DNA from 2 places in the Xanthomonas medicagonis genome. Region 1 is predicted to be linked to the other one. Evidence: predicted binding sites of a transcription regulator. Region 1 holds the regulator's gene; the other holds the start of a gene.
What was found. Region 1 encodes FliA, which starts transcription of late flagellar genes. Its sites were predicted from a motif close to TAAAGTTTNNCNNNCNNNGGCCGATAA; they were not measured.

Region 1 (3,371 bases):
GTCCTTGCTAGTACTCCCTGCCAATGCCCATTTCTCCGACCTGGACGAGGTGGTGCGCCGGTTCGCCGGCGCCGATCCGCAGGGGGTGATCTTGACCAAGCTGGATGAAACCGGGCGGTTTGGCAGTGCCCTGTCGGTGGTCGCGGACCACCGGCTTCCCATCACCTGGGTGACCGATGGTCAGCGCGTGCCGGACGACCTGCACCGCGCCAACGCCGCCAGCCTGGTATTGCGCCTTGAAGATTTGCGGCGCGCTGCCGATAAGCCCTGTACTCCGGAGCAGACCCATGCCGTCGCGTGATTACGTCAACCTGACCAATGCCTTCCCCCTGTCGGCAACGCGCAGCGAGCCGCTGGGCCCGGTGCGCACCATCGCCGTGACCGGCGGCAAGGGCGGCGTCGGCAAGACCAACATCTCGGTCAACCTGTCCATGGCGCTGGCCGACATGGGCAAGCGCACCCTGCTGCTGGACGCCGACCTCGGCCTGGCCAACGTCGACGTGCTACTCGGGCTGACCCCCAAGTTCACCCTCGCCGACCTGGTCGCCGGGCGCTGCACCCTGGAAGAGGTGCTGATCGACATGCCCAACGGCCTGATGGTGGTGCCCGCCGCCTCCGGCCGCCGGCACATGGCCGAACTGCCGCCGGCGCAGCACGTCGGCCTGGTCAACGTGTTCTCCGAGCTGCAGCGCGAGCTCGACGTGATGATCATCGACACCGCAGCCGGCATCACCGACAGCGTGCTGACCTTCTGCCAGGCCGCGCAGGACGCGGTGGTGGTGGTCTGCGACGAACCGGCCTCGATCACGGACGCCTACGCCCTGATCAAGGTGCTCTCGCGCGAACGCGGCGTGGACCGGGTGCAGATCGTGGCCAACATGGTCCGCGACCTCAACGAAGGCCGCCTGCTGTACGACAAGCTGAGCCGGGTGTGCGAGAAGTTCCTCGGCGACGTGTCGCTGAACTACCTGGGCTGCGTGCCGCAGGACGACTGGCTGCGCCTGTCGGTGCAGCGCCAGCAGCCGGTGGTCAAGGCCTACCCGTCCAGCCCGTCGGCGCAGGCGATCGCCGAGATCGCCCGCCGCACCGCGCGCTGGCAGGCCCCGACCGCGCCGCGCGGCAACGTCGAGTTCTTCGTCGAACGGATCATCCAGCGGGGGGTCGCCGCATGAACGCCGCCGCCCAGTACCGCGCCGTGCAGCGCAACAGCGCCAACGACTACATCACCCAGCATTCGGACCTGGTGCGGCGCATCGCCCACCACCTGGCGGCGCGGCTGCCGGCCAGCGTCGAGATCGACGACCTGATCCAGGCCGGCATGATCGGCCTGATCGAGGCCTCGCGCAGCTACGATGCCGACCAGGGCGCCTCGTTCGAGACCTACGCCTCGATCCGCATCCGCGGCTCGATGATCGACGAGATCCGCCGCGGCGACTGGGTGCCGCGCTCGGTGCACCGCCGCGCCCGCGACGCCGCCTCGGCGATCCGCAAGATCGAGCAGAGCACCGGCCGCGCCGCCGCCGCCAACGAAGTGGCCGCGGCGATGGACATGCCGCTTCCCGAATACCTGCGCTTGATGGAAGATGCCGCACGCGGCCAGGTGCTGAGCCTGGAGTCGCGGGTCGAGGACCATGGCGAACTGGACACCATCGCCAAGGGCGGCCCCAATCCGCAGCAGATGCTGGAACGCAGCGAATTCGGCCGCGAGCTGGGCAAGGCGATCGCGCAGTTGCCCGAACGCGAGCAGCTGGTGCTGTCGCTGTACTACGAGCAGGAACTGAACCTGAAGGAAATCGGCGCGGTGCTCGGTGTCAGCGAGTCGCGCGTGTGCCAGATCCACGGCCAGGCCACGGTCCGGTTGCGCGGGCGCCTCAAGGCGTTCGAAGCGGCCGACGCCGGCCTGGAAGACGAAGAATAAGACCCAAGGAGTAAGCGGTGAACAAGAACATGCGGATTTTGATCGTGGACGATTTCTCGACGATGCGACGCATCGTCAAGAATCTGCTCGGCGATCTGGGCTTCACCAACACCGCCGAGGCCGAAGACGGCAACAGCGCCCTCGCCGCGCTGCGCTCGGCACCGTTCGAGTTCGTGGTCACCGACTGGAACATGCCCGGCATGACCGGCATCGACCTGCTGCGCAACATCCGCGCCGACGACAAGCTCAAGCACCTGCCGGTGCTGATGGTGACCGCCGAGGCCAAGCGCGAGCAGATCATCGAGGCCGCGCAGTGCGGCGTGAACGGCTACATCATCAAGCCGTTCACCGCGCAGACGCTGCAGGAGAAGCTGGGCAAGATCTTCGAACGTCTGGGAGCGACCGCCTAAATGGAAGCCACCGCCGAACGTACCGCCCTGATCGAACGCCTGCAAGGCGCCCTGGACGCGCTGGAGAACGGCGACGAGGCCGGCTGGCGCAGGGAGATCGACACCCTCGCCGCCTGGCGCACGCGACCGATGATGCAGGGCCTGAGCCGGCTCGCCCGCGACCTGGGCCAGGCGCTCGGCGAACTGCCGGTGGTGCCCAGCGAGGCCGGCGAACTGGACGACGCCTGCTCGCGCCTGGACCACGTGGTGGAGATGACCGAACAGGCCAGCCACCGCACCCTGGACCTGGCCGAGGAATGCCGCGCGCTGGCCAACCAGCTCAGCGCCGGCGGCCTCAGCGGCGACCAGAGCGAGATCCTCGACAAGATCCGCCACAACCTCACCGAGATGGCCCTGGCGCAGAGCTTCCAGGACCTGACCGGGCAGATCATCCGCCGCGTCGCCACCATCGTGCGCCGCGTGCACGAAGGCTTCGGCGCGCTGGGACTGCCGCCGAAGGACGACAACAAGAAGGCCGACGGCGGCCTGGCCGGCCCCGCGCTGGCCGGACTGGACCGTCACGGCGTGTCGCAGAACGACGCCGACGACCTTTTGTCAGGACTGGGACTGTAATTTTATGAGCGCCGTACCCGACGACATCGCTGCCGACTTCATCATCGAGGCCCAGGAGATCCTGGACCGGCTCGGCGAGCAATTGGTGTCGCTGGAGCAGGCGCCCGAGGACAGCGGCCAGCTCAACGCGGTGTTCCGCGGCTTCCACACGCTCAAGGGCGGCGCCGGCTTCCTGGCGATCACCCCGATGGTGGAGCTGTGCCACGCCGCCGAGGACACCCTCGGCCAGGCCCGCGCCGGCCAGGCCACCCTGCAGGCACGGCACTTCGACGCCGCGCAGCAGTCGCTGGACTACCTGCAGTCGATGCTCGACGCGTTCGGCAGCGGCAACGAACCGCCGCGCGCGCCGGCGTCGCTGATCGCGCAGTTCGCCACCAGCGGCGAAGAGACGGCGGTGGTGGCGGCCAAGCCCGCCGCCGCGCCGGCCAAGG
Region 2 (3,371 bases), 1.6 Mb from region 1:
GCGCGCGATCCAGGCCTCGATCATGTGCCGGGCGCGTTGCGCCTGGCGGTGTTGGCGGTTGGATTCGGCATCGAGCACGCGGTACAGCGACACGATCACCAGCACCATCAGCAAGGCGAACGGCAACGCGGCGATGGTGATCACGCCCTGCAGCGCGTCCAGGCCGCCGGCCAGCAACAGTACCGCCGCGATCAGCGCCACCGCCACGCCCCACACCAGCTTGCGCGCCAGCGGCGGGTCGCCGGCCTCGTCGGTGGACATGCTGGCCAGCACCAGCACCGCCGAATCGGCGGAACTGACGAAGAAGATCATCAGCAGCAACAGCGCCACGCTCGACAGCAGCAGCGATCCCGGCAGGCTGTCGAACAGGGTGAACAACACTGTCTCGTAGCCGTTGTGCAGCGCCTGCAGCATGTCGACGTGGCCGAACAGTTGCGACCACAGCGCGGTACCGCCGAACACCGAGAACCACAGGAAGCCGAGCAGGGTCGGCGCGAGCACCACGCCGACGACGAATTCGCGCACGCTGCGGCCGCGCGAGACGCGGGCGATGAACGAGCCGACGAACGGCGCCCAGGCGATCCACCAGGCCCAATAGAAAATGGTCCAGTCGGCCACCCAGCGATCGCCGGAGAACGGCGACATGCGCAGGCTCATCGTCACCAGCTGGTTGAGGTAGGTGCCCAGCGTGGTGGTGAAGGTGTCGAAGATGAAGCCGGTGGGACCGAGCACCAGCACGGCGGCCAGCAACAGTGCCGCCAGCGCCAGGTTGATGTTGGACAGCCACTTGATGCCGCGTTCCACGCCGGTGCTGGTGGAGATCATGTACAGCACGAAGGCCACGGCGATCACCGTCATCTGCAACGGCAACCCCGCGTGCACGCCGAACACGCGCTGCACGCCGGCGGCGATCTGGATGGTGCCGAAGCCCAGCGTGGTCGCCACGCCGACCGCGGTGGCGACCACCGCGGCGATGTTCACGCTCTGCCCGATCCAGCCGCGATGATGGCGGCCGATGACCGGCTGCAGGATGTCGCTGATCAGCCCGCGGCCGTTGCGGTTGTACTGGAACCAGGCCATCGCCAGGCCGATCAGCCCGTAGATCGCCCAGGGATGCAGGCCCCAGTGGAAGAAGGCATAGCGCATCGACGCGCGCGCCGCCTGCATGCTCTCCGGCGCCAGCCCTTCCGGCGGCTTGAGGAAATGCGAGATCGGCTCGGCCGCGCCCCAGAACACCAGCCCGATGCCCATGCCGGCGGCGAACAGCATCGACAGCCAACTGGCGCGGGAGAAATCGGGTTCGGCATCTTCGCCGCCGATGCGCAGGTTGCCGAAGCGGCCGAACGCCAAGTACAGCAGGAAGCTCAGGGTCAGGAACACGATCAGCAGGTACAACCAGCCGGCGCTGCGGATCACGTCGGCCAGCGCGGTCTGCACCACTGCGTTGAACGGGCCGGGGGCGAGCCCGGCGATCAGCACCAGCAGGGCCACCAGCGCGATGGAAATGCGGAACACCATGGCAGGAGAGTCTCCGGTCGGGAAGCGCGAGAGGGCGCCGGCGCAACACGCGCTGGCGCTACGCCGCGGCCGCCGTCGTGCCTGCTGCGGGGCGGGGACCATACCGGGCTCACCGTCACGAGGCCGTTATGGCGCGCTGCGCAGGCTGTGCCCGGCGTGTTGCCGTGCCGTGCCGCGGTGTCGGAGCGGGAGGCGGGCCGTCCTGTGCCAGCGTCGTGCCTGAACGCGCAAGGCGGCGGGCATGACGCCGGTCCCGGTTGCGCACCCGCCCGCTCAGCTTGCGCGGCGGCGGCCGATACCATGGCGGAAGGATTCCTGGAGGGGGAAGACGATGGCGTTGTTCACACGCAGCCCAGGCGCCGATGCCGGGCATGCCGCGGCCTTGCCGGATGCGCCGGTGGCGCTGCTCAGGTTGGACCAACAGGGGCGCGTGAGCGCCGCCAACCGTGCCGCGCTGGATCTGCTCGGACTGCAGGGCGACGCCCTGCTGGGCGAACCCTGCGAGGCGGTCTGGGGCCTGCCGCTGGCGGCGCTGGTCGGCAGCGAAGGCAGTTGGCTGGCGTCCAACGACGACCCGGCGCGGCGGGTGCGCTACCAGCGCGATCGCGACGGCGACGGTTGGCTGCTGTCGCTGCCGCACGCGGAGACCGCCACGCTGCTGCGCGACGTCGCCCTGCTCGGCGCCGGCCAGACGCAGGGCGCGACCAGCCCGGCGTTGCAGGCGCTGGCGCAGCGACTGCAGGCCGGCGCGCAGGCGCAGGCATTGCTGGAGCGCGTCGGCGAGCGCCTGACCGGCTGCGACCTGGACCTGGGCCTGCACACGCCGCTGTTGCCGCAGGAGACCGAAGCGATGGCCGGCCGGCGCCTGTCGGCCGGGTTCGGCAATCTCGCCGAGGCGATCCGCCAGGCGGTCGCGCTGTCGCTGCAGATCGCCGCCGACGTGCCGCACGTGGTCGCGGAGAACGACGAGCTGGCGCGGCAATCGCAGACCCAGATGGACGCCTTGCAGACAGTGGTGGCGACCACCCGCCGACTGCTGCAGGGGCTGCAGGAGATGAACCAGGAACTGCGTGCGGTGATCGCGGTGGCGGCCAGCGCCGACGACAGCGCGCGCCAGGGCGTGGACGCGGCGCGCGCGCTGGGCCAGGCGATGCGCGAAGTGGAACGGCGTTCGGCGCGCGCCAGCGAGGTCATCGCGGTGATCGACGCGGTCGCGTTCCAGACCAACATCCTGTCGATCAACGCCAGCATCGAGGCGGTGCACGCCGGCCCCGCCGGGCGCGGCTTCGCCGTGGTCGCCAGCGAAATCCGGCGCCTGGCCGAGCAGGCCGGCGCCGCGGCGCGCGACGTGCGCACCATCATCGGCGAGACCGGCAGCGCGCTGAACGAGAGCGCCGCCTCGGCGCAGCGCACCGAGCAGGTGCTCGGCGGCATCGGCGAGCTGCTCGGGCGCGCCAGTGCGGCGATGGAGACCGTGGCCACCCGCGTCGCCGCGCAAGGCGAGGAGATCGGTGGCATCGATCGCGCGGTCGAGCACGTGGTCGGACTCAGTCGCAGCAATCTGGAGCACGTTTCCAAGGTGGTCGAGCGCAGCGCGGCGCTGGCCGCGGGCAGCGCCACGCTGCATGACTGCGTGGGCCTGTTCCGGCTGCCGGCCGACCCCATGCGGCAGCCGCGCCACGCGCGCGTCCGCGAGCTGGCGACGGCGACCGCCGGGCGCATCGGGCAGGCGCTGGCCGATGCCGTGGCGCGCGGCCGCATCGGCGAGGACGCCTTGTTCTCCACCGAGTACACGCCCATCGCCGGCATCGATCCGCCCAAATACCGCACCGCGTTCGACGCGCTATGCGACG

Region 2: a site for FliA is predicted at 1,791-1,817, ahead of AB3X07_RS04925 (methyl-accepting chemotaxis protein). Genes of this name have one in related genera too.

The regions. Positions count from the first base shown of each region.
Region 1 is NZ_CP162488.1:2,784,722-2,788,092, forward strand. It holds gene flhF (flagellar biosynthesis protein FlhF) at 1-301, shown strand, start outside; gene AB3X07_RS11755 (MinD/ParA family ATP-binding protein) at 288-1,172, shown strand; gene AB3X07_RS11760 (RNA polymerase sigma factor FliA) at 1,169-1,918, shown strand; gene cheY (chemotaxis response regulator CheY) at 1,936-2,328, shown strand; gene AB3X07_RS11770 (protein phosphatase CheZ) at 2,329-2,940, shown strand; gene AB3X07_RS11775 (chemotaxis protein CheA) at 2,945-3,371, shown strand, end outside.
Region 2 is NZ_CP162488.1:1,148,060-1,151,430, forward strand. It holds gene AB3X07_RS04920 (BCCT family transporter) at 1-1,518, opposite strand, end outside; gene AB3X07_RS04925 (methyl-accepting chemotaxis protein) at 1,850-3,371, shown strand, end outside.